DNA from 3 places in the Paenibacillus sp. JT22N15 genome. Region 3 is predicted to be linked to each of the others. Evidence: predicted binding sites of a transcription regulator. Region 3 holds the regulator's gene; each other region holds the start of a gene.
What was found. The regulator LexA, encoded in region 3, represses DNA repair genes until DNA is damaged. The targets are predictions, from matches to a motif close to CGAACATATGTTCG.
Positions count from the first base shown of each region.

Region 1: a site for LexA is predicted at 5,173-5,186, ahead of AC50X8_RS20235 (YhjD family protein). Genes of this name have one in related genera too.
Region 2: a site for LexA is predicted at 7,383-7,396, ahead of addB (helicase-exonuclease AddAB subunit AddB). Genes of this name have one in related genera too.

Region 1 is NZ_JBXENV010000010.1:77,630-88,545, reverse strand. It holds gene AC50X8_RS20265 (Gfo/Idh/MocA family protein) at 1-640, opposite strand, end outside; gene AC50X8_RS20260 (sugar phosphate isomerase/epimerase family protein) at 637-1,407, opposite strand; gene AC50X8_RS20255 (cupin domain-containing protein) at 1,458-1,814, opposite strand; gene AC50X8_RS20250 (helix-turn-helix domain-containing protein) at 1,991-2,545, shown strand; gene AC50X8_RS20245 (aldo/keto reductase family protein) at 2,602-3,576, shown strand; gene AC50X8_RS20240 (MFS transporter) at 3,759-4,973, opposite strand; gene AC50X8_RS20235 (YhjD family protein) at 5,205-5,576, shown strand; gene AC50X8_RS20230 (DNA polymerase IV) at 5,573-6,841, shown strand; gene AC50X8_RS20225 (YhjD family protein) at 6,838-7,329, shown strand; gene AC50X8_RS20220 (undecaprenyl-diphosphate phosphatase) at 7,414-8,214, opposite strand; gene AC50X8_RS20215 (ABC transporter permease) at 8,214-8,951, opposite strand; gene AC50X8_RS20210 (ABC transporter ATP-binding protein) at 8,944-9,864, opposite strand; gene AC50X8_RS20205 (sensor histidine kinase) at 9,924-10,916, opposite strand, start outside.
Region 2 is NZ_JBXENV010000001.1:153,573-164,488, reverse strand. It holds gene prmA (50S ribosomal protein L11 methyltransferase) at 142-1,140, shown strand; gene AC50X8_RS00660 (site-2 protease family protein) at 1,137-1,811, shown strand; gene AC50X8_RS00655 (RsmE family RNA methyltransferase) at 2,079-2,858, shown strand; gene mtaB (tRNA (N(6)-L-threonylcarbamoyladenosine(37)-C(2))-methylthiotransferase MtaB) at 2,863-4,293, shown strand; gene AC50X8_RS00645 (NUDIX hydrolase) at 4,405-4,836, shown strand; gene AC50X8_RS00640 (Na/Pi cotransporter family protein) at 4,860-5,834, opposite strand; gene AC50X8_RS00635 (class I SAM-dependent rRNA methyltransferase) at 5,905-7,317, shown strand; gene addB (helicase-exonuclease AddAB subunit AddB) at 7,473-10,916, shown strand, end outside.
Region 3 is NZ_JBXENV010000003.1:109,671-120,586, reverse strand. It holds gene metH (methionine synthase) at 1-2,811, opposite strand, end outside; gene AC50X8_RS06685 (1,2-dihydroxy-3-keto-5-methylthiopentene dioxygenase) at 2,992-3,534, shown strand; gene AC50X8_RS06680 (HAD family hydrolase) at 3,648-4,433, opposite strand; gene AC50X8_RS06675 (hypothetical protein) at 4,458-4,964, opposite strand; gene AC50X8_RS06670 (aldo/keto reductase) at 5,072-6,058, opposite strand; gene AC50X8_RS06665 (DUF896 domain-containing protein) at 6,090-6,293, opposite strand; gene AC50X8_RS06660 (LysM peptidoglycan-binding domain-containing protein) at 6,642-7,022, opposite strand; gene lexA (transcriptional repressor LexA) at 7,258-7,878, shown strand; gene AC50X8_RS06650 (restriction endonuclease) at 8,000-8,749, opposite strand; gene AC50X8_RS06645 (LytTR family transcriptional regulator DNA-binding domain-containing protein) at 9,365-9,736, opposite strand; gene AC50X8_RS06640 (hypothetical protein) at 9,749-9,874, opposite strand; gene AC50X8_RS06635 (accessory gene regulator B family protein) at 9,852-10,337, opposite strand; gene AC50X8_RS06630 (hypothetical protein) at 10,306-10,916, opposite strand, start outside.

The sequences.
Region 1 (10,916 bases), on a different contig from region 3:
CGGTCGCATCCGTCTCCCCTAAACAATCGACCGCCTCCGAGGAGTAGGCGCTGCAGTAAATGGAAGCCGCCTTGGCACCCGCGATTCGGCGCATACCGTCAAACCAATGAATCGCCATGACGGACAAGGCATGACGCTCCGTGTGTACTCGCCAGCCTGCATCCTGCCGATAAAACAAGGAATCAAATTGAATCGACTCCAGCTTGCCGATTGCGCCTGACTTGACCAAATCGCGAATAAAATCAAATTGATGATGCTTGCGAAAATTTTGATTAATGCATACCGGAACGTTCAGCTGCTTTGCAAGCTCCGCTATTTGCTGGGCCTCGGCAAACGTGTCGGCGAAAGGCTTTTCCAGAAATACCGGAATGCCTGCTTCCAGCAGCGGACGCATAATGCTTCCGCGTATCGTCGAAGGTGTACAGACTACTGCGGCATCTAGCCCGCTATGCGCCAGCATTTCCGCAAGGTCCGTGTATCTCCCCGCAATGCCGAACTCATCCGCCCGCTCCTGAGCGGCCGCTTCGCTTGGGTCGCAAATCGCAACGACTTCCACGCTATCCTGATGGTTGGCATAGCCTCTCAAATGCAGCCGTGTGACAGCCCCCGCGCCGACAAATCCAATTTTATATTTTTTCATTCCGCCACTCTCCCAACACCTGATTTCATGAACGGCAAGCATTGCTGCATGCCCGTCACTATGTCACCGCCGCTTTCCTCATCCGCCGACATCCAGCCCGCATAGCCTATCCGCTTCACTTCCGCCATAATCGGCTGAAAATCAATCGAGCCCTCTCCTAATATCCGATATTCGCCAGCCGCAAAATCCTTCATATGAAAATTATTGATAAATGGCGCAAAGCTGCGAATGACCTCCGCCACATCGGAAATGCCTGACTTCACCAGATGCGCCGTATCAACCGTCAGTCCAACCCCGTCCTCCGGCCGCAGCTCGCTGAAAAATATATCAAAATCCGCCCGGTGCATCACCGGCTGATCATAGTGATGATGCAGCGACAGCTTGAGTCCGCTGTCTTGCGCCTCCTTGCCCAGCTCCGCGAACAGACGCGCAAAGCCAGCGATAGCTTCCTTTTCCAGCCCCGTCCTTGGGACGCTGTGGCAGTAGACAATTAGCTCCGTGCCCACCTGCTTCCCAAAGCGGAAAATACGGCGCAGCTCCTCCTTGCTATCGTCGCTAAGCAGCGTACCTCCCGTAATAAGCGCGGATGCGAGGCCCGGCGGCTGTCCCCAGCGTTCCATAAACCGCTCCGGTTCCTGCACGTGAGGCATATATTGATTCCATTTGAGCTGCAAACCCTCGTAGCCTGCCGCCTGATAGCCATGAATTAATGCCTTCTCTTCCTCTGCCCCTGCCGTTGGCCGGGAAAAAGCATACCGGATTCCCACTTATCGTCCTCCCTGCTTATACTAGGTCGCCCAACGCTCGAATGGCCGCCCTATTCGCCCACCGTCTGCCGATCGACTGCGGAATACGCAATGATCATCCGGCACGGCTCCCAGCCGGTTACCTTGGCATGATGCAGCACATTTTGCGGAATGCGCAGTGCCATGCCTGGCTTCAGATGATACGTTTCATCCCCCAGCGAATGCTCGCATTCGCCCGACAGCACAAAAATAATTTCCTCGCAGTTCGGGTGCCGATGGCGTCCATTTTCCTGGCCTGCATTAATGTAAACCTGCCCAAATGTCATTTGGCCCGCAGGATCAATTTCTTGGCCATACAACCACGATATTTTGCCCCAGCCCATATCCAGCACATGCTGCTCCTCATTCAAATCCGCCGCCTTGACCATTTTGTCCCTCCCTGTTTCGTCTATCCTTCAATGCTTCAAGCACTTAGCTTAAGATGATTGCAGGTTTATTTTAATTCAACTAAGTTGAATTATCAACAACTTTATTGAATCGTTTTCAACTCGGTCCTTTTATGATACGATAGAAAACAAGTATGACAAATAAAGGTGTGTGACTGATGAGCCTCGGCAAAAGAATCCGGCTGATCCGCATGGAACAGAAGCGGACGCAGGAAGAAATCGCAAAACAGTGCGGCTTTACGAAGAGTCTCCTGTCCAAAATTGAAAACGATCTATCCGCTCCTCCGGTTGCGACACTGATGAAAATTGCCGGAGCTTTAGGCGTCCGCGTGTCCGACCTGATTGAAGAGCAGAGCGCCAATGCGACCGTGTTCAATTCTAGCCTGCAGTACAGCGATAAAGACAGCTGGCTCCGGACAGACAGAGGGTATTCCTTCTACGCGTTTGCCAGCGAGCGCAGAGACAAGCTGGTCCAGCCTTATTTGATTACGGCCCGCAAAGGCGAGGTCAAGCCGCACGGCTTCTCCCATGAGGGCGAGGAATTTATTTATATGATCAGCGGCGAGATGACGTATAAGGTTGGTGCGACTGAATATTCGCTGCATCCGGGGGATACGCTTTATTTCAATTCGCTGGAGGAGCATCTCCTCTGCCCCGTATCGGACGAAGTGACGTACATGGCTATCTTTACGCAAAAATCACTGGAGCAATAACGGCTGCGGCCAGAGATGAGCATTTATTTTTTCAACGAAAGCGGAGGAATCAGGGTATGAAATACAGACGCATCGGTTCAAGCGGCATTAAAGTAAGCGAAATCGGTCTTGGAAGCTGGCTCACTTATGGAACAGCTACCGAGCAGCAAGCGGCTGACGCTTGCATTCAGCAGGCCTTTGAAAGCGGCATCAATTTCTTCGACACTTCCAATGCCTATAATCGCGGCGAAGGCGAGCGGGCGCTTGGTTCTGCCCTGCGGCCATTCGAGCGCTCCAGCTATGTGCTTTCGACGAAGGTCTTTTTCAATATGGGTGACGGCCCCAATGACGGCGGCTTATCGCGCAAGCATATTATGGAGCAGTGCGATGCCAGCTTGAAACGTCTGGGCACAGACTATATTGATATTTATTTTTGCCATCGCTATGATCAAAATGCTCCGCTGGAAGAGACGCTGCGGGCGCTGGACGATTTGACCGCGCAGGGCAAAATTTTGTATTCCGCTGTCTCCGAATGGAGCGCCGCTCAAATCGCCGATGCGACTGGCATTGCGAAGCGGCTGAATTTGCGCCCGCTTATTTCCAACCAGCCGATCTACAATATGTTTGAGCGATATATTGAGCAAGAGGTCATCCCTGTCAGCGAGCGGGAAGGCATCGGCCAGATCGTCTTTTCGCCGCTGGCGCAAGGCATCCTGACCGGAAAATATAGAAAAGGCCAGCAACTGCCTACAGATAGCCGCGCTGCCAATGATTCGATCAACCATGTGCTGAAAAGCTATTTGCGCGACGATGTGCTTGACTGCGTAGAACAGCTTGATGGGCTGGCTAGCCAGCTTGGCGTCTCCATTTCCCAGCTGGCGCTGGCTTGGGTACTGCGCTTGCCGGGCATCAGCTCCGCGCTGATTGGCGCGAGCCGTCCGCAGCAAATCGTCGAAAACGTCAAAGCTGTCGAGCTTGAGCTTTCCGCAGATGTGATTCAGGAAATCGAAGGCATTTTGGAGCAAGTGAAGCATTTCGCGCCGCTTAGGTAATAGCTGCGGGCGCTAAATTCTGCATCTTGCTGTCTATTTTCAATGAAAGAACCCCTCTCCTTGATCGAGCAGCGTTCGGCTTGCCGGAACTGCTATAGATCAGGAGAGGGGCTTTTTTTCGCCTAAAAGCTAGAAAATATCGTGTTTGATCCTCATTCTAGCCCCGCCGCAAGCTTCGGCGCTTAACGGTCAGGATCGATTCCTTTTGTTTCTTTACCTAGGAAAGCAACCGCCAGCGCACCGCATACGATCGCCACAAAGAAAATGATGAACACCGTTTGAATCGATGTGCCGCCCGCCACGAGCATCCCTACCATGTAAGGGCCGATGATGCCGCCGATCCGGCCGAAGGAGGCAGCAAAACCTGCTCCCGTTGCCCGAACCGCCGTCGGATATTGCTCCGGCGTGTAAGCGTACATCGCTCCCCAAGCGCCAAGGTTGAAGAAGGACAGGCAAGCTCCGGCAGCAAGCAGCATGCCTTCTGTCGTCGCGCTGCCGAACCAGATGGCACTTACCGCCGTCAGCAGCAAATAGGTGACCAGCACAAATTTGCGTCCCAGCTTCTCGATGAAATAGGCCGCCGTAAAATAGCCCGGAAGCTGCGCAAGTGTAATGAGCAGCACATATTGAAAGCTTTTGACCAGTCCGAAGCCTTTCAGCACCATGACGGTCGGCAGCCACAGAAACATGCCGTAATATGAGAAGACGACCGTCAGCCATAGCAGCCACAGCATAATGGTCGAGCGGCGATGCTTCGGTGACCAAATCGCCGCAAGCCGCTGGCGCAGCGGCAAAACGTTCCCCTTTTGCGCCACATAACGCGGTGAATCCTCAATGGCTCTGCGCAAATACAGCGCGTACAGCGCCGGAACTGCTCCAATAATAAACGCCGCTCGCCAGCCATAGGCCGGTATAACAAAATACGAGACGAGCGCAGCGACAATCCAGCCGCCTGCCCAGAAGCTTTCCAGCAGCACGATCGCTCTGCCTCTATCCTTCACGGGAACCGACTCGGATACGAGCGTCGAAGCGACGGGCAGCTCGCCGCCAAGTCCAAAGCCGCCAGCGAAACGCAGCAGGCACAGCACGGTAAAGGTGCCCGCCAGCGCCGACAAGCCGCTTGCTGCCGAGAAAATGAGCAGCGTCCATAGCAAAATCGTCCGGCGTCCGTAGCGGTCCGCAAGCGCACCCGCCGCTGCCGCGCCCACCGCCATGCCAATGGAATTAATTGCAGTCAGCTGTCCGATCTGCTCGGTGCCAAGCCCCCATTCTACGCTTAGCGCAGCCACGATAAAGGACAGCATGCCGACGTCCATCGCGTCAAACATCCAGCTGAGCCCAGCGCTGAACAGCAATTTGCGTTGTTTTTTGTCTTGCAGCAGTGATGCCTGTTTCATTTTGTTCTAACTCCTTATGTAAGCATGTGATTTATTTATCATCGCATCTTCTGACCTTTTGGACAAGCTTCATTATTATAACCGCCCCCGCAAAACGCTAGCCCCCTGCCACTTCCCGAAGCAAAGCCCAAGCTGGTCGAAATTACCTGCCCAAGAAACCTTGCATAGAGAACATACATTCGGTATATAATACAGAATACGAATAAACGTTCGCGTCATGGTGGTGTAGCTATGAGTGTCCATTCAATCATCGAAACGGAAGAGGATCTGCAAATTATTAAAAAGTTTACCTTGCTGCCGATTCTTCTCGATATGCTAGCTAGAGACATCAACGAATTAAAAATGCATCGAAATAAAATCATTTATAACCATATCCTTTTTTATCTCAATGAAATGGAGCAAAGCATCTATCTTGAACTGCAAAGCATTAAGAAAAAGATGAGACAGCGGAACATTAAAGCGTTAAACACCGAGATGAATGCGCAGGGGGTCCATGTTGAATATAAAGTTCGCGGTTATATCCACCATTTCACCATGCTGAGAAGCTTAGTGAAAGCCGAGCTAATGACCATGCTGATGAATATGCGGAGGCGGTTGGAATGAGGGAAACAGCTGAAAGAGTTATATTGCTCGCAGATTGTCAAAGTTTTTACGCAAGTATTGAAAAAGCCAATCATCCGGAGTGTAAAAATAAACCCGTTGTTGTAGCCGGCTCTGTTGAGCGCCGCTCAGGCATTATTTTAGCGGCTTGCCCCATTGCCAAGCAATACGGCATCACGACAGCCGAACGGCTTGGAATCGCGTTAAATAAATGCCCGGAGCTCGTCGTCCTGCGTCCCCGCATGCAGCATTATATCGATGCCTCCCTGATGATTACGGGCATTTATGAGGAGTTTACGAATCTGGTTGAAATCTTTAGCATTGATGAGCAGTTTCTGGACATTACGGCAAGCCTCCCTCTTTTCGGAGACCCTGTTACGATAGCTAAAGCCCTTCAACAGAAGGTTCTCCTGCAAACAGGCGTATGGATAAGGGTAGGCATAAGCTCCAATAAAATGCTCGCTAAAATGGCGACTGACATCTGGGCAAAAAAGAATGAGGACGGCATCTTTACGCTGCCTAAAGCAGAACTCGAAGCTTTGCTGTGGCCGCAGCCGGTCCATAAAATGTTTGGGGTCGGCTCACGCATGACCACCCATTTCACCCGTCTTGGCATGCATACAATAGGCGATATTGCCAAAACGCCTCTGCCGCGTCTTAAGGACCAGTTTCGCTTTCGCTTTGGCAAGCAATCCGATATTCATGCCGAGGTGCTGTGGCGAACGGCCAACGGCATCGATGATAGCCCGGTTACGCCTGGAACATTCAACAACCCGCCAAAATCGGTTGGCCATATGATGACTTTGCCAAGAGATTATATGGAGCCATGGGAGGTAGATACCGTTTTATTAGAGCTGACCGAGGAAGTTTGCCGCGATTGCCGCCGCAAAAAATATATGGGCCATGTCGTTACGGTCAACTGCATGTGCAGCCCCTACGAAGCGCCCACCGGATTTTCGCGCCAAATGAAGCTGCTGGACCCCACTAACCATACCAAAACGGTTTTTGAAGCGGTGAAGCAGCTGTTTTATAAATTTTGGGATGGCATGCCTGTGCGCCGGGTCGGTGTGACCATCAGCCAGCTCATGGACGATCAAAACTATCAGCTCACCCTCTTTGAGGATCAGATTAAGCTTAGAGCGCTGGAGAAAGTGACAGACGGCATCAAAAATCGATACGGAAGCACCGCAATTGTAAGAGCTTCATCCCTTACTGCCGCAGGGCAAGCAGCAGATAGGTCTATAAAAATCGGGGGGCACTACAAATGAGTAAAAAACTTGAAAAGAACGGGCTCTGGGAATCTAGCCGAATGATGCTTCCGCAGCATAAGGAGGCTTTTCAGAACAGGTTCCAAAAGCAAGCACTTCAGCCTGTTCGTCCAACAGCGGAAGAAATCCATATGATGAAGGATTATGTGCTGCTGCCGATCATGCATGCGATCATCGTCAAAAAAGCCCGCGAGGCAGAGCAATCCTCAGAAACGCTAAGACTGCTCTATTCTAAAGCGGCCCAATTGCTGGCTAGAAATGTTCATGATGACTTAAACCGATTAAAGAAAGGATTGACGGAGAAAAGCATCCGCGTTTTTGAAGAGGAGATAAATCATCAAGAGGCCCGTTACCGCTATATTTGCCGGGAATATGAAGATCATTTCACCATCACCAGAGACTACATGCGTGCCGAGATAAGCATTCGAATAGGACGTTATGTGGACGGTCTTGTGGCAACCGTGACCGGTGTTGAAAGGACGAATTGATTTATCACACTTCAATACACGAAGTGAAATAAAAGGAAGAATCCAAAATCAAAGTGGATTCTTCTTGGATTCCATATAAATATCTCACATTACAAAGATGAAAAAGACCGCAGCAAGCGCAAAACGATAAAACGCAAACCACTCCAATCTCAGACGTTTGATCAGGTTCAGGAATGTGACCACGGCAATCATCGCTACTACAAAGGCGGTAATGAAACCAATAAGGAATAATAGAAGGGTATCCCCGTTTAATAGCTCACGACTATCGTACATGTCCAATATCGTTGCACCAAGCATAACCGGGACGGCGATGATGAAAGTAAAGTCTGCAGCGGCTTTCTGGCTAGTTCCAAGCAGCAGCCCGCCGGATATTGTCGATCCTGATCTCGAGAACCCAGGCCATAGGGCTAGACATTGGAATAATCCAATACCAAATGCTTGCTTGTAAGTAATGTCGTCCGTATTCTCGGCGGTTACCTTTCGTTTGACCCTTGCGGCTATAATCATCAGGATGCCGCCGATGATCAAACCGATCAGGACGGGGGCCGGTCCGAACAAATGCGATTTGATATCATCTTTAAAAATCAAATAAACTATTAAAGCGGGAATCATGGCAATCACCATGTGAATGGCATTCAATTTGTTTTTAGCCGAAAAATTAAAAGTTAGCAAATCCTTTAGAATATCCATATACCTTTTCCAATAAAGCATAAGTACAGCCATCACGGCTCCCAACTGAATCACGATCTTGAACGTTGTCGCCTTATCCCCTTCAAAGCCTAATAAATTACCGGCCAAGATCAAGTGACCTGTAGATGAGACAGGCAGAAATTCCGTCAATCCTTCAAGAATGCCGAGTATTATGGCGCAAATGATTTCATACATTAGTGAATATCCGCCTTCCTAAAGTAAACTAGAGTAGCGATGAATCCAACAATCGAGGTAGCCCCAATAGCAATATAAGAATATTCCGGTGGATAAGCTGGCAAAAGCGTGCCGTTGGCAATGTCAAATGCGGCTGTCCAGGGCACCAGCCCTTTATATTCGGAATTGGAGCTCATGACATTGACCAGTGTGATGACGATCGTCAAAACGATGGTCGGTACAAAGTTTTTCAGCACGATGGTGATCAGGATGATGGGGGTTGATAAAATAAATAGAAACGCTCCGGCGATTATAAATTTCCGCAAGGATTCTACGAGCAGCAAAATGCTCAGCCCTTCGAACTGGCCAAGTACGCCGAGCAGCAGCGTTAGCCCCCATGCAAGTATGGTCAGCAGCATAATCCATAAGAATAAGAGGAGCATCTTGCTCAACATAAGGCTAGTTCGGGATACTGGGATCGTTAACAGGTTTTTGAGAGTATCTTCCGCATATTCCCGGTTAAAAAGATACGACGTAACTACACCATACAAAGGAACTCCAACTAATAAAACCGTATACAAATTGGAATCGAAAAATAACTCCTCAAAAGGAACAAACAACGTTGGGTCCTTCGTCTTGATATGGATGTAAGTGGAGACCACTACCAAAAAAGGTGCTACCGCAGCGCCAATCATGCTTAATAGAAACATTTTGGAGCGTTTAAGCTTCAAAATTTCCGTATACAGCAAATCAACCAATTGTGCCGCCTCCTACCAAATTCGTAAAATAATCTTCCAGCCTATCCTCGCTAAGCATGATCTTTGATACTTCAATTTCATGCTGCACAAATACTTTATTGATCTGTCCCTGCTGCCCCAAATGAGAATATACGCGGATGAGGCCATTATCATGTACTTCATAATCATAAATATGGAAGTGCCTCTCCAGCAGCATAGCTGCTTTTTTGTCATTCGATACCTGTAATTCCATGTATTTTCGATTGATTTTCCGCAGCTGATCAAGCGAAATCTCTTCCAGAAGCTTCCCCTCATGAATAATCCCGATATGATCCGCCACCTGCTCAATTTCCGATAAAATGTGGCTAGAGACCAGGATGGTGATCTTCCTCTCTTCGGCCAGCGCTTTAATAAGCTTTCGCATTTCTTTAATGCCGATCGGGTCCAGCCCATTCATAGGCTCATCCAGAATCAGCAGCTCAGGATAATGGAGAAGCGCTCTGGCAATACCAAGACGCTGCTTCATACCCAAGGAATATTTCCCCACCAGCTTCCTTGTTTCATCCTGCAGCCCTACTATTTCAAGCGTTTCCTCGATAACATTTTTCTTATGAATACCCATGATTTTGGCGTTAATCAGCAGATTTTCCTTGCCCGTAAGGTTTTCGTAAAAACCCGGAACCTCAACGATAGATCCGATCCGACGTAAAATTTCCTTTTGATTGTTCAACAAATTTTCGCCAAAAATTTCGATTAGTCCATGGGTAGGTTTAATTAACCCGACCAGCATGCGGATTGTGGTTGTCTTGCCTGCGCCATTACGACCAAGAAAACCATAAATCTCGCCTTGCTTCACTGTCATATTCATATGATCCACCGATTTCTGATTACCATAAATCTTCGTCAAATCAGTGGTTTTAATAACAACACTCAAAATGCGGCCCTCCTTCTATAAGCTATAAACCATTATAAAAAGAAAGATTTAACTGCTTCTTACCTATTCTTTAACTGTTTCTTAAATGATGTCCCGAAAACCGTCTTTTGCCACGGTTCACTCTCCACCCATATTGCACCGCCGTTTTTCTCTATAAGAGCTTTGGCAATGGCAAGGCCCAAGCCGCTGCCTCCTTTAATCAGTGTTCTGGCTTGATCGGCCCGGTACATTCTCTCGAACACATTAGCAATATCCCCTTTTGAGATACCAGGTCCCTGATCCCAAATGCGCAGCTGGTGTTCTTGAGCGGTTTGAGAAAGCTCAACCCCTATCACTTTCCCTTCTCCCCCATAGTAAATAGCGTTCTTGATGATATTGCCTATGATTCGCATAACGCTTAGACGATCTGCGTGGATAAGACATTTTTCATCCGGAATACTGACATGCAGCTCTATTTCATTTTTGTTCAATTCAGGCAAAAATGCGATTAGCGACTCTCTAATCATTTCTGCCAAATCAAGAGAAATCGGCTTATGAGGCATTTCGTCCGCATCCAGCTTCGCCATCATAAATATTTCATCGATTAATTCCTTCAGTCCGTTAGATTTTGTGGATATAATCTCAAGGAATTCCTGTCTCTCCTCTTCCGAAATTGCGATATCATCTTTAAGGGCATTCACATAGCCAATAATAGACGTAAGAGGAGTCCTGATATCATGCGAAATATTGGAGAGCAGGCTTCTTCTTGCTGCTTGGGATTTGATCGTCTCGATCTGAATGTTTTCCAATTGCTCCAATAATTCATTAATCGAAAAAATCATTTCATTCCACACGTCATCATCTTTTGCAAATAATCTCATCTTCAAATTCCCGCTCGTTGCTCGTCTTAGCTCCGCCGTCATTTGCTTTAGTCTGGTGCGAGTACGGAATCTAGTGAAGAATAGAAATGCGCTTGTCAAGCAAAGTGCTGTGAATAAAATCCATCTGAGTACCCCGAACGCATCGTCATTGAATTCCAGAATCAAAAGCCCGGCGATGATGACTGATTGAAT
Region 2 (10,916 bases), on a different contig from region 3:
TGCTATGCGCAAAAGAAAATTTAACGGCTGGAAAGGCTGTAAAATAGCAGGATTATCACATTTTCAAATACATATTTTGTGCATCAATGCGGATTGGTGTACAATAGATGTTAGTTTTTCACACTGGAGGCGTAGAAGCAAATGAAATGGCATGAACTTACAATCTCGACGACAGAACAAGCGATTGAGATGATTTCTAACTTTTTGCATGAACGGGATGCGGACGGGGTTTCCATTGAAGAATCCGGCACGCTGAACAAACAACGGGACACGTCCCTCGGCCAGTGGTATGAAACGCCGCTGAATGATATTCCGGAAGGACAAGCCGTTATAAAGGGGTATTTTTCGGAAGGAACAGATATCGCCGCTTTGAAAGCAGAGCTGGTAGCACCGATCGAACAGCTGCGCGAATTTGGCATTGATCCAGGCGATTATGAAATTACTTCGCAAATGGTAGACGAAGAGGATTGGGCGACGGCATGGAAGCAATATTTCAAGCCGCTTAAAGTATCGGATACACTCACGATCAAACCGACGTGGGAAGAGTACGAAGCTGCGCCGAATGAGAAAATTATTGAGCTTGACCCGGGCATGGCTTTTGGGACAGGCACACATCCGACAACTTCCCTCTGCTTGCAGACGCTGGAATCCGTCATTAAAGGCGGCGAGGAAATCATTGACGTTGGTACAGGCTCGGGCATTTTGGCGATTGGAGCTTGCAGGCTGGGGGCCAGCCGTGTGCTTGCTCTTGATCTCGATCCAATTGCTGTAACGAGCGCGACGGAAAATGTACGCCTGAATGGGCTGGAGCAGCAAGTCGAAGTTAAGCTCAGCGATCTGCTTGGCGTATTAGGAGGCAAAGGGGCACGCGGATCTGTCGGCTCTAATGAATCTACGACGGTATCGGTGCCAGTCGATCTGGTCGTTGCTAATATTTTAGCAGAAATTATTTTGCTGTTTATTGATGAGGTGTATCAAGCCTTGAAGCCGGGCGGGCTGTATATTTCCTCCGGTATTTATAAAAACAAGGAAGAGCTTGTGAAGCAGGGGCTTGTGAAAGCCGGCTTTATCGTGGAAGAAACACGCCGCAATGAAGACTGGGTTGTATTCGTAGCACGCAAGCCGCAGGTAACGGAATGAGTATGGAAGGTTGGTTTGCTTATCCGACCGCTGAATTGCCCTTTGCTGTGCTTGTGCTTATTATTGCTTTCACCGTTCACGAGTTTGCGCATGCTTACACGGCGTACAAGTTCGGTGACAATACGGCCTATGATGCGGGCAGGGTAACGCTGAACCCGCGCGTCCATTTGGATGTGCTTGGCATGATTTTGATTTTGCTTGCTGGCTTCGGCTGGGCCAAGCCTGTACCGGTAAACCAAAATCGTTTTAAGCATCCGCGTTTAATGGGCGTGATTGTGACGGCGGCAGGTCCGCTTAGCAACTTTGTACTCGGACTGCTTGGCATTATTCTTTATTATCTCAGCATCAAGACGGGGCTGTACCATATGGGCTCCATTGGCGTACAGGATGCTTTGCAAGTATTTTTCTCGTATTTCATTTCACTTAACTTTTTGCTGTTTATTTTTAATCTGATTCCATTGCCGCCACTTGACGGCTACCGGATCATTCAAAATCTCGTACCGCTAAAAGTCGGCTATAAAATGGAGCAGAACATGCAATGGGGCATTATTATTTTCCTGCTGCTATTGTTCATTCCACCGCTTCGCGCTGTGACCATTAGTCCGATTCTGAATTTTTCGCAGGAATTGGCAGCCTATTTTATGGGCTTGCTCGGCGGGCTGTTTATTTAAATTAGGAAAGGATATGATTTTCCATCCTTTCTCTATATTTCTACGCGAAACGGTAGCTTTGCCGCCAAAGGACGGAGGGCAGCCGTTTGCGCTTGAAATATAAGAATTTATAAGTTTCAATCATATAAATAGGTTTATATTTCTCGGATTGAAACGCGCCGCGCCTCCAAAGGACGGAGGGCAGCCGTTTCACCTTGTGTGGCACGGTTTGGTCATGGATTTTCGACATGAAAACATGCTATTATGAAGGATGGTTATGTAGACGATATGCAGCGGTATTTTATAGCGAAAGAGCAATTTGAAGATAATGAAGTCCGCTTGTTTGGCGAGGATGCATTCCACGCTGTTCGCGTCATGCGGATGAAGGCAGGCGATACGTTTATTGCAAGCGACGGCGAGCAGCGGGTCGTGCTTGCTTCTGTGCGGGAAGCTTCGTCCACCGAGGTTGTAGCGGCTATTGCAGAAGAGCTTCCCCAAAATAGCGAGCCGAGCTGGTCGGTTACGATTGCCCAAGCCTTGCCGAAAGGCGACAAGATGGAGCTGGTCATCCAGAAGGGCACCGAAATTGGCGCTTATTCGTTTGTCCCGTTCCAGTCAGAGCGCATGATCGTGCAATATGACGGCAAGAAGGAAGCGAAGCGTCTGGAGCGTTGGGGCAAAATCGCCAAGGAAGCGGCGGAGCAGTCGCATCGCTGCCGCGTTCCGGCTGTAGAGCCGGTGCGGAGCTGGCGCGAGCTGGTCAAATCGATTGCTTCCTATAATTTAGTTTTGTTTTGTTATGAACGCGAAGGCGATGCAGCGGAAGGCGTGGGTATTAGGCAGGCGCTGAATAGCTGGAGCTCTAACAGAGGGAGCGATACTTCCGCTCCGAGCGTATTGCTAATGGTAGGGCCGGAGGGCGGCTTTACCGAGCGTGAAGCAGATGAGGCAGAAGCAGCAGGAGCCATTATTGTCGGCCTCGGCAAAAGGATATTGCGGACGGAAACCGCAGGTATCGTCGGATTGACATGCTTGCTGTATGAAGCCGGAGAAATGGGAGGAGTATAACAACATGCCATCGGTTGCATTTTATACATTAGGCTGCAAAGTGAATTTTTACGACACAGAAGCGATATGGCAGCTGTTCAAAAATGAAGGCTACGAGCAGGTCGATTTCGAAGCGACCGCTGATGTTTATTTAATCAACACCTGTACGGTGACCAATACAGGCGACAAGAAGAGCCGCCAAATCATTCGCCGTGCGGTGCGTCGCAATCCGGATGCCGTTATAGCGGTAACAGGCTGCTACGCACAGACGTCCCCGGCCGAAATTATGGCGATTCCCGGCGTCGATCTCGTTATCGGTACGCAGGACCGCGAGAAAATCATGACATTTGTCGATCAAATTCATGCGGACCGTCAGCCGGTCAATGCTGTTCGCAACATTATGAAGACGCGCGAGTTTGAGGAGCTGGATGTGCCGGATTTTGCCGAGCGTACGCGGGCGTTTCTGAAAATTCAGGAGGGCTGCAACAACTTCTGCACCTTCTGTATCATTCCATGGTCGCGCGGCTTGTCCCGCAGCCGGGATGCTCATAGCGTTGTTGAGCAGGCGAAGCAGCTGGTTGCGGCAGGCTATAAGGAGATCGTGCTTACGGGCATTCACACAGGCGGCTATGGCGACGATTTGGATAATTACCGTCTAAGTGACCTGCTGTGGGATCTGGATCATATCGAAGGGCTTGAGCGTATCCGCATCAGCTCGATCGAAGCAAGCCAGATCGATGAGGCGATGATTGATGTGCTGAATCGGTCCACGAAAATGTGCCGCCATCTCCATATTCCACTGCAGGCCGGCGAAAACTCCGTGCTGAAGCGGATGCGTCGCAAATATACGACGGAGGAATTCGCGGCGAAAATCAAGCGTATCCGCGAGGTTATGCCGGGCGTAGCTATTACAACGGACGTCATTGTTGGTTTCCCTGGCGAAACAGACGAAATGTTTGAAGAAGGCTTCCGCTTTATGGAGGAGCTGGGCTTCTCGGAAATGCACGTGTTCCCTTACTCCAAACGGACGGGTACACCAGCAGCGCGCATGGAGGATCAAGTGGATGAAGAACTTAAGAACGAACGCGTTCACAAGCTGATCGACTTGTCCGAGCGCATGCAGCTTGCTTATGCAGAGAAGTATGTAGGCGCTGTGCTTGATATTATTCCAGAGCGCGACTACAAGGGAGCTCCAGGAACGGGACTTGTTATGGGTTATTCCGACAACTACATTCAAGTTGTATTCAACGGCTCCGAGGACTTAATCGGCAAGCTGTGCCGCGTTAAGGTTACGGAAGCTGGCGTCAATGAATGCCGTGGCCAGCTTGTGCGAGTGCTGGAAGGCGAATCGTCTGCGCTTCGCGGCTCCGAAACTCACAGCTTCGTGCTGGAGCTGGATGAAGAGCAAGATCAGCAAGCTGCCGTTCATACAAAAGCGGAAGCACTGAGAGCATAACAAAGGCGCCATACATTAGGCTTGAATTTCGGCCGCTGGCTTCGCTAGGAGGAAGCGGCTGGAGTTTTCGCTATTGCGATATGATGTCAATCAGGCAAGGGGGAAACAGGTGTGAAGGAAATATCAGCAGGAGGCGTCGTCTACCGCCGCACGGAGGAAGGCAAGCTGCAAATTCAGCTTATTCAGGATCGTTATGGCAAAGTATCGCTCCCCAAAGGCAAGATGGAGGCAGGCGAAACCGTTGAGCAGACCGCGTTGCGGGAAATTGCTGAGGAAACGGGGCTTCAGGGCAATATCATAGCACCTATTGACCAAATTAAATATCAGTACCAGCATGATACCTATGGTACGGTCGATAAAGAGGTTCACTATTACCTGGTTGAAGCCATCGGCGGCGATTTGCAAGCTCAAGTAGAAGAAATTCGCGGAGTGGATTGGTTCGAGCCGCTTGATGCATGGAGACGTCAGAAGCAATCCGGCTATGACAACAATAATCGGATCGTCTCCGGTGCATTAGAGCTGCTGGGCATACCATTTACATAGTTTTATGGTGCAGCATTGGAAGGTTAATCTTGGCGGGGCATCCGCCGCAGCGCTGGCAAATAGCAGAGCGGCAGGGCAAGCAGCGAGCTGAAAATATTAAACAGCGTTTGCGCATGGGCAATTTGCGCCGCTGGAGCTGCGGTCAGCCAAGCTGATAGTCCAGCAAGCAAGCCGACAAACGGCATAAAGAGCAGCGCGCCGCCGACATTCAGCGTTATATGGGCGAGCGCAACGAATTGACCCGCGCGCGATCCGCCAATAGAGGCGAGCAGCGCAGTGACGCAGGTGCCGATGTTTGCGCCTAGCACAACGGCTATGCCAACTTCTAGCGGCATCGCTCCGATTGCCGCAAAACCCATAATAATGGCTATGACAGCTGTGCTGCTATGCACGGCTGCAGTTAGCACCGCGCCGGCGGCCAGCCCCCACCAGAGGCTGTCCGCCGTTTTGCTCATAAACCAGTCAAACATGGCGCTTTGCTGAATGTCTGGGCCAACGCTTTGCATCATCGCCATGCCGGCGAGCAGTATGCCGAAGCCGAGCGTGGCAACAGAAGCGGAACGAATCGTGTTTAGCCAGCCGCCAGTCCGCAAGGCGGGGATAAGCTGCAGCTCGCCGAGCAGTGCAGTCAGCAGCCAGGCGGAGACGGAGAGGATGAGCAGCGGCATTGTGAGACGCTCAAGGCTAAGCCCAAGCAGCTCCGTCGTCAGGCAGGTGCCGATGTTGGTGCCAAGAATAATGCCGAGCGTTCGCGGAAAGGTGAGCAGACCGGCATTGACGAGACCTATAGAGATGACGGTTACGGCTGTGCTGCTCTGAAGAAAAGCAGTAGAGATGGCGCCAGCCGCCAGTCCGTGAATGGGCGTAGCGGTAAAACGCTGCAAAATACGATTCAATTGCGTTCCGGCAAGGCGATGCAGCGCCAGCTCCATCAGCTTCATGCCGCTTAAGAACAAGGCAAAGCCGATTGCAATCGGCAAAATAATAGAATGAAGCATGGGCTGAATCTCCTTTTCTAAAAACGAGTGACAGGTGTACCCATACATATATGCAGCAAACAAGACAAGCATGACAAGCATGAGAGAGGTTGGTTTTGCCATTATGACGAGAGCAAGGATAGCGCTGCAGCGCGGGCGCAAAAAACGTTTGGAGCAGGGCCACCCATGGGTATATGCAAGCGAGATTGATAAAATGGAAGGCACCGCAGAGCCGGGCGGCTTGGTTGATGTAGTCAGCCACCAGGGTCGTTATCTGGCGACGGGGTATTGGAATCCGAAATCGCAAATTACGGTGCGCATTATTTCGTACAAGCCGCTGGAGGCGATGGATACTGCTTTTTTCCATGAGCGTTTCCAGCAGGCGAAGGAGCATCGCAGCCGTTTTGTGCCGGATCAGGATTGCAGGCTCGTATACGGAGAAGCTGATTTCCTGCCAGGGCTGACCGTTGACCGCTTTAATGATGTGCTGGTTATCCAATTGCTGACACTTGGCATGGACATTCACCGCGATGCGATCATTGAAGCGCTTATCGAGGTGTTTGAGCCGCGCGGCATTTATGAGCGCAGTGATGTCGGCGTCAGACAGCTGGAGGGCTTAGAGAAGCGTACAGGCGTGCTGTACGGGGAATGCCCGGCCATATTGGAGATTGAAGAGAACGGGCTTAAGCTTGAGGTTGATATAGTCGAAGGTCAGAAGACCGGCTATTTCTATGATCAGCGTGAAAATCGCGCCTCCATCGCTCCGCTGATGAAGGGCTGGGGCCTTCGCAGCGGCATTAAGCTAATGCCGAAGCCTGCCGAGGACAGCAGCGCGAGTGCAGAGACAGCGGGGGAACTCGTTCCAGTCAATGCCAATGGCAAAGAGGTGACCTTCCCCTACTGGGATGGTGCGACGGTGCTGGAATGCTTTGCGCATACGGGCAGCTTTACCTTGCATGCCTGCAAATACGGAGCGAAGAAAGTGACCTGCTTGGACATTTCCGAGCATGCGATTGATACGGCGCGCCGCAATGTGGAACGTAACGGCTTTACCGATCGCGTACAGTTCGTTGTTACCGATGCTTTTGACTACTTAAGGCTGCAAACGAAGGGGCTGGAGGAGCGTCTCGAACGCAGCCGCGCAGGCACGGATACGTCCAAGCCGATTAGCGGTGGCGGCCAAACCTGGGACGTTGTCATTTTGGACCCTCCGGCGTTTGCCAAAACAAAAAATGCGGTAGCAGGTGCTGTCCGCGGCTATAAAGATATTAATTTGCATGGCATGAAGCTGGTAAATGAAGGCGGCTATCTGGTGACGGCGAGCTGCTCATACCATATGCGTCCTGATTTGTTTCTGGAGACGATCCAAGAGGCCGCAGCTGATGCAGGCAAGCTGCTCCGGCTTGTGGAATGGCGGGCGGCGGGCAAGGATCATCCGCAGCTGCTTGGCGTAACAGAAGGGCATTACTTGAAATTTGCCATCTTTGAGGTGCGCAGCAAATAACGGAAACCTCTTGAACGGCGAGTGTGCTTCTTGCTCGTTCAAGAGGTTTTTTTGCCAAATATTTAAGAACGTATGTTTGAAGGACTCGTGAAAAGTCGCGGCGGGTATGGTAGTATGGTTGATAATAGACAGGTTACGGAAGGAAGGGCTGCAGGATGCCGCTTCAATTAGTGCTGGGCCGCTCGGGAGCGGGAAAAACGACATATTGCCTGGATGCGATTCGCGGCAGGCTGAACGCTGACCCGGATGGGCCTCCGCTTATTTTGCTCGTGCCGGAGCAAGCGACCTTCCAGTCCGAGTACACGCTGCTTCGCGGCAGCGGATTGCAGGGAATGATTCGGGCGCAAGTGCTGAGCCTTCGCAGGCTTGCTCTTCGCGTTATGCAGGAAACTGGCGGTACCGCGCTCATTCCAATCGGCGACGAAGGCAAAAACATGCTGCTGTACAAAATCGTGCAGCGTCTGGGCGATCAATTGGAGCTGTTCGAGCATGGTGCTGGAAAGCCTGGTTTCATTGAGCGTCTGGGCGAGCTGTTGACGGAATGGAAGCGATATGGCATTAATCCGGCGATGATTGCAGAGCGCAGAGAAGAGGCTGCTTCTGCTTTGCAGGACTCGGCGCTGCTGAAGCGCAAGCTGCATGACTTGCAGCTGGTATACGAAAGGCTGGAGGAAGAGCTCGCCGGGCAGTATGTCGATTCGGAGGATTATTTGGTCTATCTGTCAGCGGGGCTGTCTCAATTTTCAACGATACGGGACACCGAAATTTGGATTGACGGCTTTAATGGCTTTACGCCAAAAGAATATGCCGCGCTTAGCTCGCTTATAAGCATGGCGAAGAAAGTGACGATTACGCTTAAGCTGAATCGGGCATATGCGGCTGGAGAGCGGCCAGTTGAGCTGGATTTGTTTTACCCTACAGCGGATGCGTATGTAAAGCTGAGGGAACTGGCGGAGGGCTTAGGCGTTGCGCTGCTGGAGCCGATTGTGCTCGGCGGTACAAGCAATGCTGCCTGCGAAGCGCCGGGCAGGTTCAGCAGCAGCCCGATGCTGGCTCATTTGGAGCGCCACTACGGAGGACGGGCACAAATGGCGCTTCCAAATCCGGCAATGCTCGATGCAACCAGCCCATTATGCGGCATATCGCTGCATGCGGCGGCAAATCGGCGAACCGAGGTGGAGCTGCTGGCGCGCGATATGCTGCGCAGAGTCAGGGAAGAGAGCCTAAGCTGGCGTGATATGACGGTTATGGTGCGCAATGCGGGGGATTACAGCGACTATATCGAAGCAGCGTTTCAAGAATACAGCATCCCCTATTTCCTTGATCAGAGGCACACGACCGTCCATCATCCGCTGGTCGAGTTCATCCGCTCAGCATTGGAGACGGTGCTTCATAATTGGAGCTATGAGGCGGTATTCCGCTGCATTAAGACCGAGCTGCTGTTTCCGCTTGATGGAAGCATTCCCCGCGACCAATTTGATTGGCTGGAAAACTTCGTCTTGGCGGCGGGCATCGATGGCTGGAAGTGGCTGGATGAAAAAAGATGGCGTCCATTCATCATCGAGTCGCTGGAGGAAGAGCAGGATGCAGCGGCCAATGCGCCATCGCAACGTGCGAAGGCGGAGTTTGAGGCGGTCATGGCCGCGCGCGGTGTAATCGTTCCTCCTTTGCAGCAGTTTGGCAAAGAGCTGGAGAAAGCTTCGAATGTTACCATGATGTGTGAGGCGCTATATCGCTTGCTTGAGCATACAGGGGTTGCGGAACGTCTGGAGCGCTGGAGCCGCGAGGATAGCGAGGCTGGCCGAGTACAGCGCTCACGCGGTCATCGCCAGCTGTGGGATGGAGTCATGAATTTGCTTGACCAATTAGTCGAGCTAGTTGGTAATGAACCGCTGTCCGCCGATATTTTCGTTGGCATGCTTGAGACGGGCTTGGAAAGCCTCAAATTAGGTGCCATTCCGCCTGCTCTTGATCAGGTGCTGGTGGGCAGCATGGACCGTACGCGTTCCAGTCAGGTGCAGGTCTGTTACGTGCTGGGAGCTAATGATGGCATCATGCCGACGCGTTTTCAAGAGGATGGCGTGCTGACGGACCAGGAGCGGGAGCGGCTGGCTGAAGAAGGCTTGGTCATGGCGCCGGGCCTCAAGCGGAGGCTGCTGGATGAGCGTTTTCTGATTTATAGTGCGCTCACAACGCCGAGCAGACATTTGTGGATGAGTTGGTCAGAGGCTGATGAAGAGGGGAAAAGCCTGCTGCCATCGGAAATTATTAGGCAGGTGAGGCAGCTGTTTCACGGATTGCCGATACAGCAAGTGCAGGCGGAGCCTACGCAGACTATGTCGGTAAAGGAGCAAAGGGAATATATTCAGCATCCAGAACGTGCCTTGTCGTATTTAATTACGGAGCTGCGGGCTTGGAAGCAGGGAAGCGAGATCGCTCCTTTTTGGTGGGAGCTTTACAATTGGTTCGCAGTACGTCCAGAATGGCAAACGAAGCTATCGCTGCTTACAAAATCTCTTGGTTATGTGAATCAAGAGGAGCTGTTGACCGCTGATACGGCACAGCAGCTTTATGGCGTTCGCTTGAGAGCGAGCGTATCGAGAATGGAGCGTTTCGTGTCGTGCCCTTTTCAGCATTTTGCGATTCACGGACTGAAGCTGCGCGAGCGGAAAATGCACCGGCTGGAGGCGCCGGATGTGGGTCAGCTATTTCATGCTGCGCTCAGCCGTTTGGCTGGAGAAGGCGGGCTTGGCCACGCTTTCGGCTCGGCTTCAGAGCGTCAGATCCGCGAGGCGGCGGTTCAAACGGTGGACGAGCTTGCACCAAGGCTGCAATCGCAAATTTTGCTGAGCAGCGGCCGCTATCGCTACATTGCCCGCAAGCTTAAGGAAATTGTAGCGCAGGCTGCCATTATGCTGAGCGAGCATGCCCGCCGGGCCGCATTCCAGCCCGTCGGGCTGGAGGTTGATTTTGGCCCGGGCGGCACACTGCCGCCGCTTATTATTCCTTTGCAGGATGGACGTTCTATGGAAATAATCGGGCGAATCGACCGGGTTGATGCTGCGGATACGGAGCAGGGCCTGTTGTTGCGCGTACTGGATTACAAGTCTAGCGTGACCCAGCTGCGCCTGGAGGAGGTGGCCTTTGGCCTTTCCCTGCAAATGCTGACGTATTTGGACGTATTGGTGACGCATTCTCCCGGCTGGCTTGGAAAGCAGGCATCGCCTGCGGGCGTGCTTTATTTTCACGTGCATAATCCGCTGCTTGCGCTTTCTAATCAAATGAACGAAGCGAAAATCAAAGCAGAGCTGCGCAAACGCTTTAAGCTAAGAGGACTCGTTACGGCAGAAGCCGAGGCGGTGCGCCTCATGGATGATCAGCTGGAAACGGGACACTCCGAGCTATTGCCTGTAGCGCTCAAGAAGGATGGGGCGTTCTACAGCAGCTCCTCCGTCGTGACGGACAAGCAGTGGGACATTTTGCGGGATTCTGTCAGGAGGACCATTAGCGGAATTGGCTCGGAAATCAGCTGTGGCAAAGTATCGATTGAGCCCTACAAGCTGGGAACAAAAATCCCGTGCCAATATTGTGATTATAAG
Region 3 (10,916 bases):
CGTTCCTTCATGCAAAATGCCGTCAACCGTTTCTTTGAGATGAACCGCCTTCTCGTTCTTTTCCTTCAGCAGGTTTTCCACGTTGCCCTTCAGTCCTAGATGATGACCGAGCAGCATCTGCATATTGATATAAGGAATAATATGCGGCAGCGGAACATCGCGCAAAATATGGCGATCCAAATCAGGCGGAATGTACACTGGCGCGTCTACTGAAATTTTTGAACGCTCGATTCGGGTAAGCTTAGGCAGCTCTTTGCTTTGAACCTCTTCTTCGCCGCCCGATGCTTTGTATTCCGCCATCTCATCTTCCATCCGTTGACGGTGGTCTTTATCCATAAGCTTATTGGCAATATCAAGCCCGTCCATTGCATCCTTCGCATACAGCACCAAGCCGTCATACTCCGGACCAATCCGCGTCTTCGTAAATTTCCGGGTCAACGCCGCACCACCGACCAGAATTGGCGCGTCAATGCCTGCGCTGCGCATATCCTGCGCTGTAATGACCATCTGCTGCGCCGATTTGACCAGCAAGCCCGACAGGCCAATCGCATCCGCCTTCTCATTGCGGTAAGCTTCTATAAGCTTCTCAGGTGGTACTTTAATGCCGAGATTAATAATCTTGTAACCGTTGTTGGACAAAATAATTTCAACGAGGTTTTTGCCGATGTCATGCACATCGCCTTTTACCGTCGCCAATATAATTTTCCCTTTTACGGACGATTCATCCTTCTCCATAAACTGCTCCAAATGAGCAACCGAAGCTTTCATGACCTCTGCGCTTTGCAGTACCTCCGCCACAATGAGCTCATTATTATTAAACAGTCTGCCGACCTCTTCCATCCCCCGCATGAGCGGTCCATTGATGACCTCCAGCGCCGTATATTTGGCAAGCGCCAAATCCAGATCAGGAATTAGTCCTTCCTTCGTACCTTCAACGACATAAGAACCCAGTCTTTCCTCCAGCGTCAGGTTGGAGATTTTCTCTTTCTTGACCACTTTCTTCTCGCGGAAGGCGGCAACGAAAGCAGCCAGCGTCTCGTCTGTCGTATTAAAAATCAATTCCTCCGCCAGTCTGCGCTCCTCTTCAGGAATCGAAGCGTAACGCTCCAGCTTCTCGGTGTTCACAATCGCATAATCAAGTCCCGCTTTTGTACAATGGTACAAATAAACCGAGTTCAATACTTCGCGACCCGCATCCGGCAAGCCGAAGGAAATGTTGCTCAGGCCTAGAATCGTTTTGGCAAGCGGATATTTTTCTTTGATTAGTTTAATACCCTCAATCGTCTCCACTGCGGAGCCAATATATTGCGGGTCACCAGAGCCAACCGGGAACATATTCGGGTCAAAAATAATATCCTCCGGGTTCATGCCATACTTATCAACAAGCAAACGGTAGGAACGCTCTGCCACTTCGAGCTTCGCTTCACGGCTAACCGCCTGACCGCGCTCATCAATTAGTATCATGACGACAGCTGCGCCATATTGATGGATAAGCGGAAGAATCTTTTCAAACTTGGCTTCGCCATCCTCCAGGTTAATGGAGTTAATGATCGCTTTTCCTTGCGAATATTTAAGGCCCAGCTCAATAATATGATCGTACGTCGAATCAAGCATGAGCGGCACTTTAATTTTCTTGACAACTTGCGGCAAAAAATGATGAACGGCGTACGCTTCATCAATATCCGTATCCTGCAAGTTAATGTCAATGACATGGGCTCCGCCTTTTACTTGCGCTCTGGCAATTTCCGAAGCTTCGTCAAACTTCTCTTCTTTGATCAGACGCTTGAACTTCCGCGAGCCGGAAATGTTCGTGCGCTCCCCTATCATAATTGGGCGGTTTTCCGGCTCAATATAGACGGTATCAATGCCGGATACTGCTGCAGGATGCTCGCCATATTTGGTACGCGGCGGATATTTCGCCATCGTCTCGACAAGAGCGCGGATATGGTCCGGCGTCGTACCGCAGCAGCCGCCAGCAATGTTAAGCCAGCCCTGCTCGGCAAAAGCAGACATTTTTTTCGCTAGCGATTCTGGCGACTCATGATATTTACCGTTCTCATCCGGTAAGCCCGCGTTCGGATAACAGCTTACTGCCGAATTGGCAATTTCACTAAGCGTACGAATATGGTCACGCATAAACTCAGGACCTGTCGCACAGTTTAGCCCCATAGATATTGGCTTCAAATGCTCCAGCGAAATATAAAACGATTCAATGCTTTGGCCCGCAAGCGTCGTTCCCATAGGCTCAATCGTTCCCGAAATCATGATCGGAAGCTCACGACCCATCGTCTCAAACGCATTGCGAATGCCGATGCTCCCCGCTTTTACATTAAGTGTATCCTGGGAGGTTTCAAGAAGCAGCGCATCTACATCTGCTTCCATGAGCGCAATGACCTGCTCGTAGTAGCTGTCCACAAGCTCTTCAAAAGTAACACCGCCTGTTACAGAAAGCGTCTTCGTCGTCGGACCAAGCGCTCCTGCCACATAACGCGGATGCTCAGGCGTCGAATATTTATCCGCCGCTTCACGGGCAATTTTCGCCGCAGCCAGGTTGATTTCGCGCGCCTTTTCCGGTATATCGTATTCAGCCAGCACGACGCTAGTTGCTCCGAACGTATTCGTTTCCAAAATGTCCGTGCCTGCCTCTAAATATTGTTCATGTATAGTACGGATGACATCAGGACGCGTCAACACGAGTATTTCATTACAGCCGTCCATATCCTCACCGCCAAAATCATCCTCGGTAAGATCGGCTTGCTGAATCATCGTTCCCATTGCGCCGTCCAAAATCAATATCCGCTTTTGCATCATTTCTTGTATGGTTGGTTTCGACAATTATGTGCACCCTTCCTGTGAAAATCACTAAAGTTCAGTTTAACAGAATCGACGCAATGTGAAAAGCAATTGCAATCGACAATCGCTTGTTTTTGCATTATAATCATTATATATTTAATATAACATTTAATTTCAATAGGAAAAGAGGGAATTGTGATGGCTGAGATTAGAATTCGCAATACTGAGGAAAGAATATCTGGCGAGCAGAACGTTCGCGCGTTTTTGGAAAGCCAAGAAGTGCTTTATGAACACTGGGATGCTAGCAAGTTGCCAGGCCATCTGCAAGATAAATTTGTATTATCCGATGAAGAGAAAGCGGAAATTCTCGCTACTTACGATGTAGAAATTCGCGAGCTTGCCCAGCGTCGCGGTTACAAAACATGGGATATCGTTGCCCTTTCAGATGCTACCCCAGGTCTTGATGATATTTTAAAACGTTTTGAGCAAGTGCATACGCACACAGAAGATGAAGTGCGGGCGATTACAGCTGGACGCGGAATCTTTATTATTAAAGGCAGCGAAGAAGTCGGTTATTTCGACGTTGAGCTGGAAGCGGGAGACGTTATTTCGGTTCCAGAAACAATTCCTCACTTCTTCACATTGATGGATAACCGTCAAATCGTTGCTGTTCGCCTGTTTATTGAAACGGAGGGCTGGATTGCCCACCCGTTCGAAGACCCTGCTTTCACTAAAGCTTGATCGTTTCTTCATTGAATTGCGTCATTATACAGAGAAGCCCCTTGAGCCATGTCAAATGGACCAAGGGGCTTCTTCTTATGCTTTTGCAGCAGTAATGGCGCGAGTATGCGCGACTATCCCAGCAGCGGCAGCAATTCCTCTAAATGCTTAATTTCATATGTAGGCACAATTTCATCCGACCGAACAGCGCCATGGCGATTAATCCATACCGAATCCATACCAATGGCATTTGCACCTAAAATATCCGTAGTCAGTTTGTCCCCAACCATTATACCCTGCTCCGGTTCAATACCAAGGCGCTCCAGCGCATGGCGGAAAATCGAAGCGGCCGGCTTGCCTTCACCGAAAGCGCCCGAAATAATGATGTGGTCAAAATAAGGCGCAAGCTGTGGAACGCCTGTAAGCTTCTCCTGCTGCAAATCCGGTGAGCCGTTCGTTAGCAGCAGCAGCTTATACTTGCCTTTTAGCGCATCTAGCAATCGAAACGTTTCATCATATACAATCGGGCGCGCTCTGCGCTCTGCCGGAAACTGCTCGGCCAGTATGGCGCCAAGCTCTGGATTGTCTACGCCCAGCGCTTTTAGCCCTTTCGTCCATGCTTCACGACGATAAGCGGGTGCAAGCTGCTCCAGCTTTCTGAACTCCTCCTGTTCTCCCTCACGGAAGTTAGCCCATAGGCCTTCAAAAGGATTAATTCCGATCATTTTCGTGAAAGGGAACGTTTCATACGATTCATATAGGCTGCGAGCTTCCTTGCGAACAGCTTCCTCCAGCTCTACCGCATCTACGCCCGCTGCTTCCGCACCTGCTTGACAGGTCGCATCAAATGCTTCTTTTACACTACGGTCATCCCATAGCAGTGTGTCATCCAAATCAAATAATACCGCTAGCTTTGCCATTGTTCACTGACGCTCCTGGTCGTTTTATTTTTGTTCGTATGTTATGCCGTTATCTTTGGCAAATTGCTCTAATCTTGCGCTGATTTCATCCGTTGGATAACGATGAAATACTCGCGAAAAAGCCCACGTCGATCCTTTTTGCGGTTCAATCGTCACATAGCCAGGCTGTACGCGAATCGTCTTGATCGCTTCTGCACCTAGACGCTTGTCGCCAGTCATCTTGCGTGTTTGAACATAGTTTTTACCGATTGTAATATACGGGCGCCGCAGGAAAAATACAATTGCCAGAAATACATAGCAGCCAATTGTCACACCTAGCAAGGTATCGAATTTAAATTGCGGGTCCATTTGGGCAAGTATAACGTACATGGCAATAAACAGCAGGAGTAAAATCGGCGCAATATAGCTGCGGCCAACAAAACGATCTGATTGGGGTCCAGCTGGTTTAAAGCTTGGGCCGCCTTGTTTTTTGCGATTTTTGTTAATTTGGTTCGTATTTCGGCGCACCTTGCGCTCCCATGTACGTGACAAATTCGTTCCTCCTTATTATGGCTGCAGCACAAAATCACGCTTAATAAATCAAGTCAGACAAGTGATGCAGGCTGACACCGTATATCTCCAGGTTTCACAGTAATTCGTTAAAACGGACGTTTGAATTTTGCAATAAAACGATTCGGATAGTCTTCGGCAAGCGCGCTGACCTCATCCAGACGGTTCCATATTTCTTCAGGCATCGTCCAGCCGACAGCTCCCATATTATCCTCATATTGCGCAAGCGTACTAGCACCAAAGATTGGGGACGTAATGCCTTCCCTTTGCAGCAGCCAATTCAGTGAAACTTGAGCAGGTGTTTTATCAAGTTCCTTGGCGGCTGCTAATACAGCATCCAAAACAGCAAAGTTTTGCTCATTTGCCCGGTTTGCCCAAGCACTTTCGCCTACTTTGCTTGTCAATCTGCCCTCTGTCGGCTCTGTGCGATCATACCTGCCGGTCAGAAAACCGCCACCAAGCGGAGCCCATGGAATAACGCCAACGTTTTCTTCTAGGCAAAGCGACATCATTTCGCGATCCATCTGGCGACTAACGAGGCTATATTGAGGCTGCAGCGAAACAAAGCGTACATACCTATTAGCATCGCTCCATGCCAAAGATTTCATAAGCTGCCATGCAAAAAAGTTAGAACAGCCGATGTAACGCACCTTGCCTGATGTGACAAGATCATCGAGCGTCCGCAGCGTCTCTTCAATCGGCGTAGCATGATCCCATACATGAACCTGATACAAGTCAATGTAATCGGTTTGCAGTCGCTTGAGGCTCGCTTCCACGCCGTCCATAATATGCTTGCGGGACAGCCCTACTCCATTAATATCAGGTGATGTTGTCATTCTAACCTTTGTAGCAACGACCATCTCAGAACGACGGCCTTTAATCGCTTTTCCGACGATCTCTTCAGAGCGTCCGCTTACATAAACGTTCGCCGTATCGAGAAAATTGCCGCCGCGCTCCACAAAACGATTGATCATCTCAAGCGAATCCTGCTCATTCGTTGTATTGCCAAATGTCATCGTTCCAAGACAAAGTTCAGAAACAGCTAGTCCACTACGTCCAAGCAGTTGGTATTTCATAAAATGATGACCGCCTCTCCCATTAAAATAATTAATGCTGTGGCTTCTCGTCTCCCGCTTCACTCTCTTCATCTTCTACGAATTTAATCGTATCAAGCTGTTGGCGAAAATTGCTTTTAAACTGCTCCATATATTTACTGCGCAGCTCAGCCCGTTCCGTCAGTTCCTCGGGCGTCAAACCGACTGTTTTATTTTTACGGGATAATTCATTAATTCTGGCAATAAGCTCTTCCATTGATTGCTCACCTCACTTGCTGTACTTTTCCCAAACTCTTTCTACTTTGACATTACCAATACGCAGTTGTCAAGGTGAAACGGCTGTCGCCGTCCTTTGGCGGCGCAGCGCGTTTCAGTCCGAGAAATATAGAGAATGGATGAGAAAATCATATCCTTTCCTATATTTCAAGAAAATGGGGCTATAATTAAATACAGAATAGATCGTACAACGATAATGCTATCATTGTTCCGATCTATTCTGTATTTAGGTCGAGTATTCACGCTTCAAAAGTTACGAAGAACAGCTACATGATTTCCGTCATGCAAACAGCTTGCGTATAGTATAGAGGCATGCTTCTTAATGAAGCTATGGAGAAGGAATGACCAGCTTCTGCCCAGGCCATATATCTGGCGACGACAGCTGGTTGCGTTCCCGTATTTGATAAACGGACCAGCGTATATCATCAGAACTGTCCGAGTATTTACGTGCAAGCTCCCATAATGTATCGCCTTGCGCAACCACTACCGTCTGCTCTCCAGCAGACGCTGGCGCAACATGATTCACTGAAGCTTCTGTGCGCACCAATAAAAAACCAGAAAACAATACGATAAACAGAGTCAGACACACCGCCAACTTCAAAGCATAGTTGCTAAATCCAGCCATGCTGATTTGCCATTTCATCTTTGCCGCCTTAACAGGCGCTTTCTCTGAGAATATAGATTGATAGGATTCTGGATAAATGATCATTGCCCTCACTCCCAAACGTTTGTTCTGTTTCGATATTAACACGAACATTTGTTTGTGGTCAACAGACAATGCGAACTTTTGTTTTTAGGAACTTATGTTTGTACGAACGGCGGTTCCATGTTATAATTTGAGAAATAAATACTCATATTGCACTTCGAATGAAGTGCATGGATCAAAGTTTCAATCAAAATTCATGTCGCACTCATCATGGAGTGCGTGAACTGGAGTGATCGTGTTGTCCAAAGCTTCCAATCGCCAGCAGTCGATTCTGGAATTTATAAAGAACGAAGTTCGCGAGAAGGGTTATCCGCCTTCCGTACGTGAAATTGGAGAAGCAGTTGGACTTGCTTCAAGCTCGACTGTACACGGTCATCTGGACCGTCTGGAGAAGAAAGGGCTTATCCGCCGCGATCCAACTAAACCTCGCGCTATCGAGATTTTGGATCAGGAAGATGTCGACGGGATTATCCGTCCTGCTGTTACCCATGTACCGATCGTCGGTAAAGTTACTGCCGGTGTGCCGATTACCGCTACTGAGAATATTGAAGAATATTTCCCCATCTCTTCCCATTACGTAGGAGATGATGATGTATTCATTCTTAATGTCATTGGCGAGAGCATGATTGAAGCCGGCATACATAACGGCGACTACGTTATTGTACGCCAGCAGCAGACCGCTACTAACGGTGATATTGTGGTCGCCATGACTGAGCACGATGAAGCAACAGTCAAAACCTTTTACCGCGAGAAGGATCATATCCGTCTCCAACCGGAAAATGTAACCATGGAACCTATCCGCCTGAAGAACGTTACGATTTTAGGCAAAGTCATCGGCTTGTTCCGTGATTTTCATTAATCGTAGAAATTTCATACCCTTCATACAAGAATAAAGCTGCATCCTTGCCCGCACTAGAAACGGGTTGGATGCAGCTTTTTAATTTAGTCAGAGGATTTTTTCCAGCTATCGGTCTTCCTCCTCAGACTGCCTCGGTATGACGACATTTGGGAAAGCTTGAACAACCCAAAAACTCCCCACGCGCACTTTTACGACGAACTAATGGCTGGCCACATTTTGCACATGCTACTTCTGTCCTTATTTGCTTCGTAATCATTTTCTCAGTATTGTTTTGTTCTGTGTCGGTATGTGGTGTTGGAATTGATCTATTGGCATTGATCTTCAAAATCATTTCAATGAGCTCTGCTCGATCAATAAGCCGAACTGTATTTGATTTTGCTAGGGTGATTGCAGCTTCTGTATATCCACTGTTGGAAATGACCCATGCCTCATTTGCCGAATAATGTGCGATAGAAGCCTGTGCTTCTTGAACAGCCTTAATCCCGACATTTTTACTATAACGTTTAGCTTGAACGACCACCCTTTGCGCGCCTTTTGCTATAACAAGATCTGCCCCGAAATCTCCTGCTGCCTGCGTCACCGTTACCTTATAGCCATGAGCCTCTAAAAGATGTCCAAGATACTTCTCGAACTGTCGGCCCTCCATCTTATCTATTTCTGCGATACCGGAACGCTTAAGGCGTTCATTACGTTTGCGAGCAATTGATATCGCTACAATTGCATACAACATCATAACCGCACCAAATGCAACACCCGCAAAAATAAAAGAATTTGTAAGCTTATAGGCACCAAAACCAGCACCCAGCATAAGTAGCAGCACAAATGCTTGTACCGGGTCCAATTCCTCTTTCTTCCTTCTACGTTTTGCCATATTTAGATCCCCTTTGTTCAACATAATATACCTTATATCGGCATATATAATAGGAATTTGTACCTAATAATGAAAAATACATAAAAGTTATCAGTCTACTCACTTCACTTAACTTTGTTTCCTCACGGTCAGTTGTGTCGATTTTCACAATAACTACCACCATATAAAAAGGCTGACACAAAGCACTACTGATATCTACATCAGTAATACTCGTGTCAGCCCTCTCCAAATTTACAATCGGTTACCGGTATGTATGCTATTGTTTCATCATTCATTTGATGTCATGGATCTGATCGAACCCAGCGAGGAAGAGCTCAACATCCCGTAATCAACAGTATGGCGCAGTGAAACTAGTTTCAATTCGCTGGACTGTGAGACGAAAATGAATGCGGCTTTATCTCCCCGCTGCCTGGAACTCGATCATTCCTGCTTTAATATCTTTCTGTCTCTATAATGATATTTGTTTCCCTCTGTTTTACATTTTTAATATAACACAGGATACTAATGCATTTTGTCGTTTTTTGTCGAAATATTTAATCGTTCGATACTAGTATCGATTTTTATTGACATAATAATGAAAATGTGTATTAAAAAAGAGCTAACCCATTTCTGGATTCAGCCCTTTTTTAGTAAGTGTTCCACTAAAGGTAGTTTTCCTTTAGCTACGTTTGCTGTATAACCGCCTTCGAAATGCGCAGTTATTGCGTAAAATGTTTTAGTAACCTCTCGAATATGCTCTACGTTCACTAGGTTGTTAACATCCAGCGCAACAAATCCCAATGGCAAAAATATTTGTTTGCATGCTTCAAGTGTCGTTATGAATGTAAAAAGGCCCTTAGTGGTATGGAATCTCGGAATGTGATAGTTTTTTTTTGGTTGGAATATATCTACAAAAAAAACTTCACCTAATTTGAATGTATCAAACTGATCTCCATCGATTTCCCCATCATAAATTCGTTGTCCTAGAATCTCAGTCGTTAGATCCATATGATATCCACTCTACTTACGAAGTTCTTTTGGGATAGGTTGAGCCCCAATGAACCCTTTTCGATTTCCACTTGCGACGGAACGCTCAGCGTCTTTTTGCAGTTTGTCTGCAATTTTACGCGCTAGTTTTTGCATCATATTCAGCACCTCCGTCCCTTTGATGAATGGATACCAATACCATCTGAGCGAAAAAAACTAAAGTAACTACATCTGATTGAAAAAATATATTTGACAAAATGAGCAACAAAGGTAAGTTCCTTTCACTGCCCCTACTCCAGCAAATCAATAACGTTAAACTCAACAATATCAATATTATCATGACTGTACCACTTAAGACAATATGTGGAATTATAGATAAAAGGCAAGTTGAGACAATCACACACGTTGTTAAGGACTTAAAATGAAAGCCTCCAGTAAACTTCCTCAGAGTCCAAAAAGCCACTAGACCAATTAAAGTCTGTATAAATGATTCAGTTGCAATCCCAATAATCAATGTAACAGCGATTATAGTTGCAGAACAAATCCGATTACCCAAAGAATAGGCCATCACTTCTACAGATACGCTGCCCTCAGGATCTAACCTTTTTATGAAAAGCGCCATTCTTTGTGATATAAACTCTATCATCCTCTGATTCTCTCCTTCTAGAGAGGAAATATAGGGTGCCAAGTATCAATAATACTAGGGGGTAAGCGTACAAGGCTGCGTCGTAATGAACGGTCAAAAATAAAGATGTCGTGATTATGGCTACAGCAGCTAATGTAGATATTGCAAGCATTCCGTTCGTTCCGGTAAATAGTTTTTCCTTGCGGCTTAGGTCATGCGGAGGAATGACGATAAAAGTAAATCCGTAATTAAATACTGTAATCAGCCATCCGACCGCCAACGAAGCAGCGTCTGTGAAAAATTGAATCGCAATAACCCCGTTCCCTCCTGTATTCTGAGCAACAACATCGCTAACACCTAACGCTGTCACGGCAAAATAGATCGGAAACTGAATACATACATAGGCGGCATAACCTACCGCTACCATCAAACCAGAATAAACAAGTCTAATTTTAAGTGAATACCGAAAAAACGCTGCGAAGATTAAAAATTGCCCAAATATATCTATGTATGGTGATAACCCAACCACAACCCGGACTGCATATGACCAACCGGCCACCCCAATGCAAATAAAAA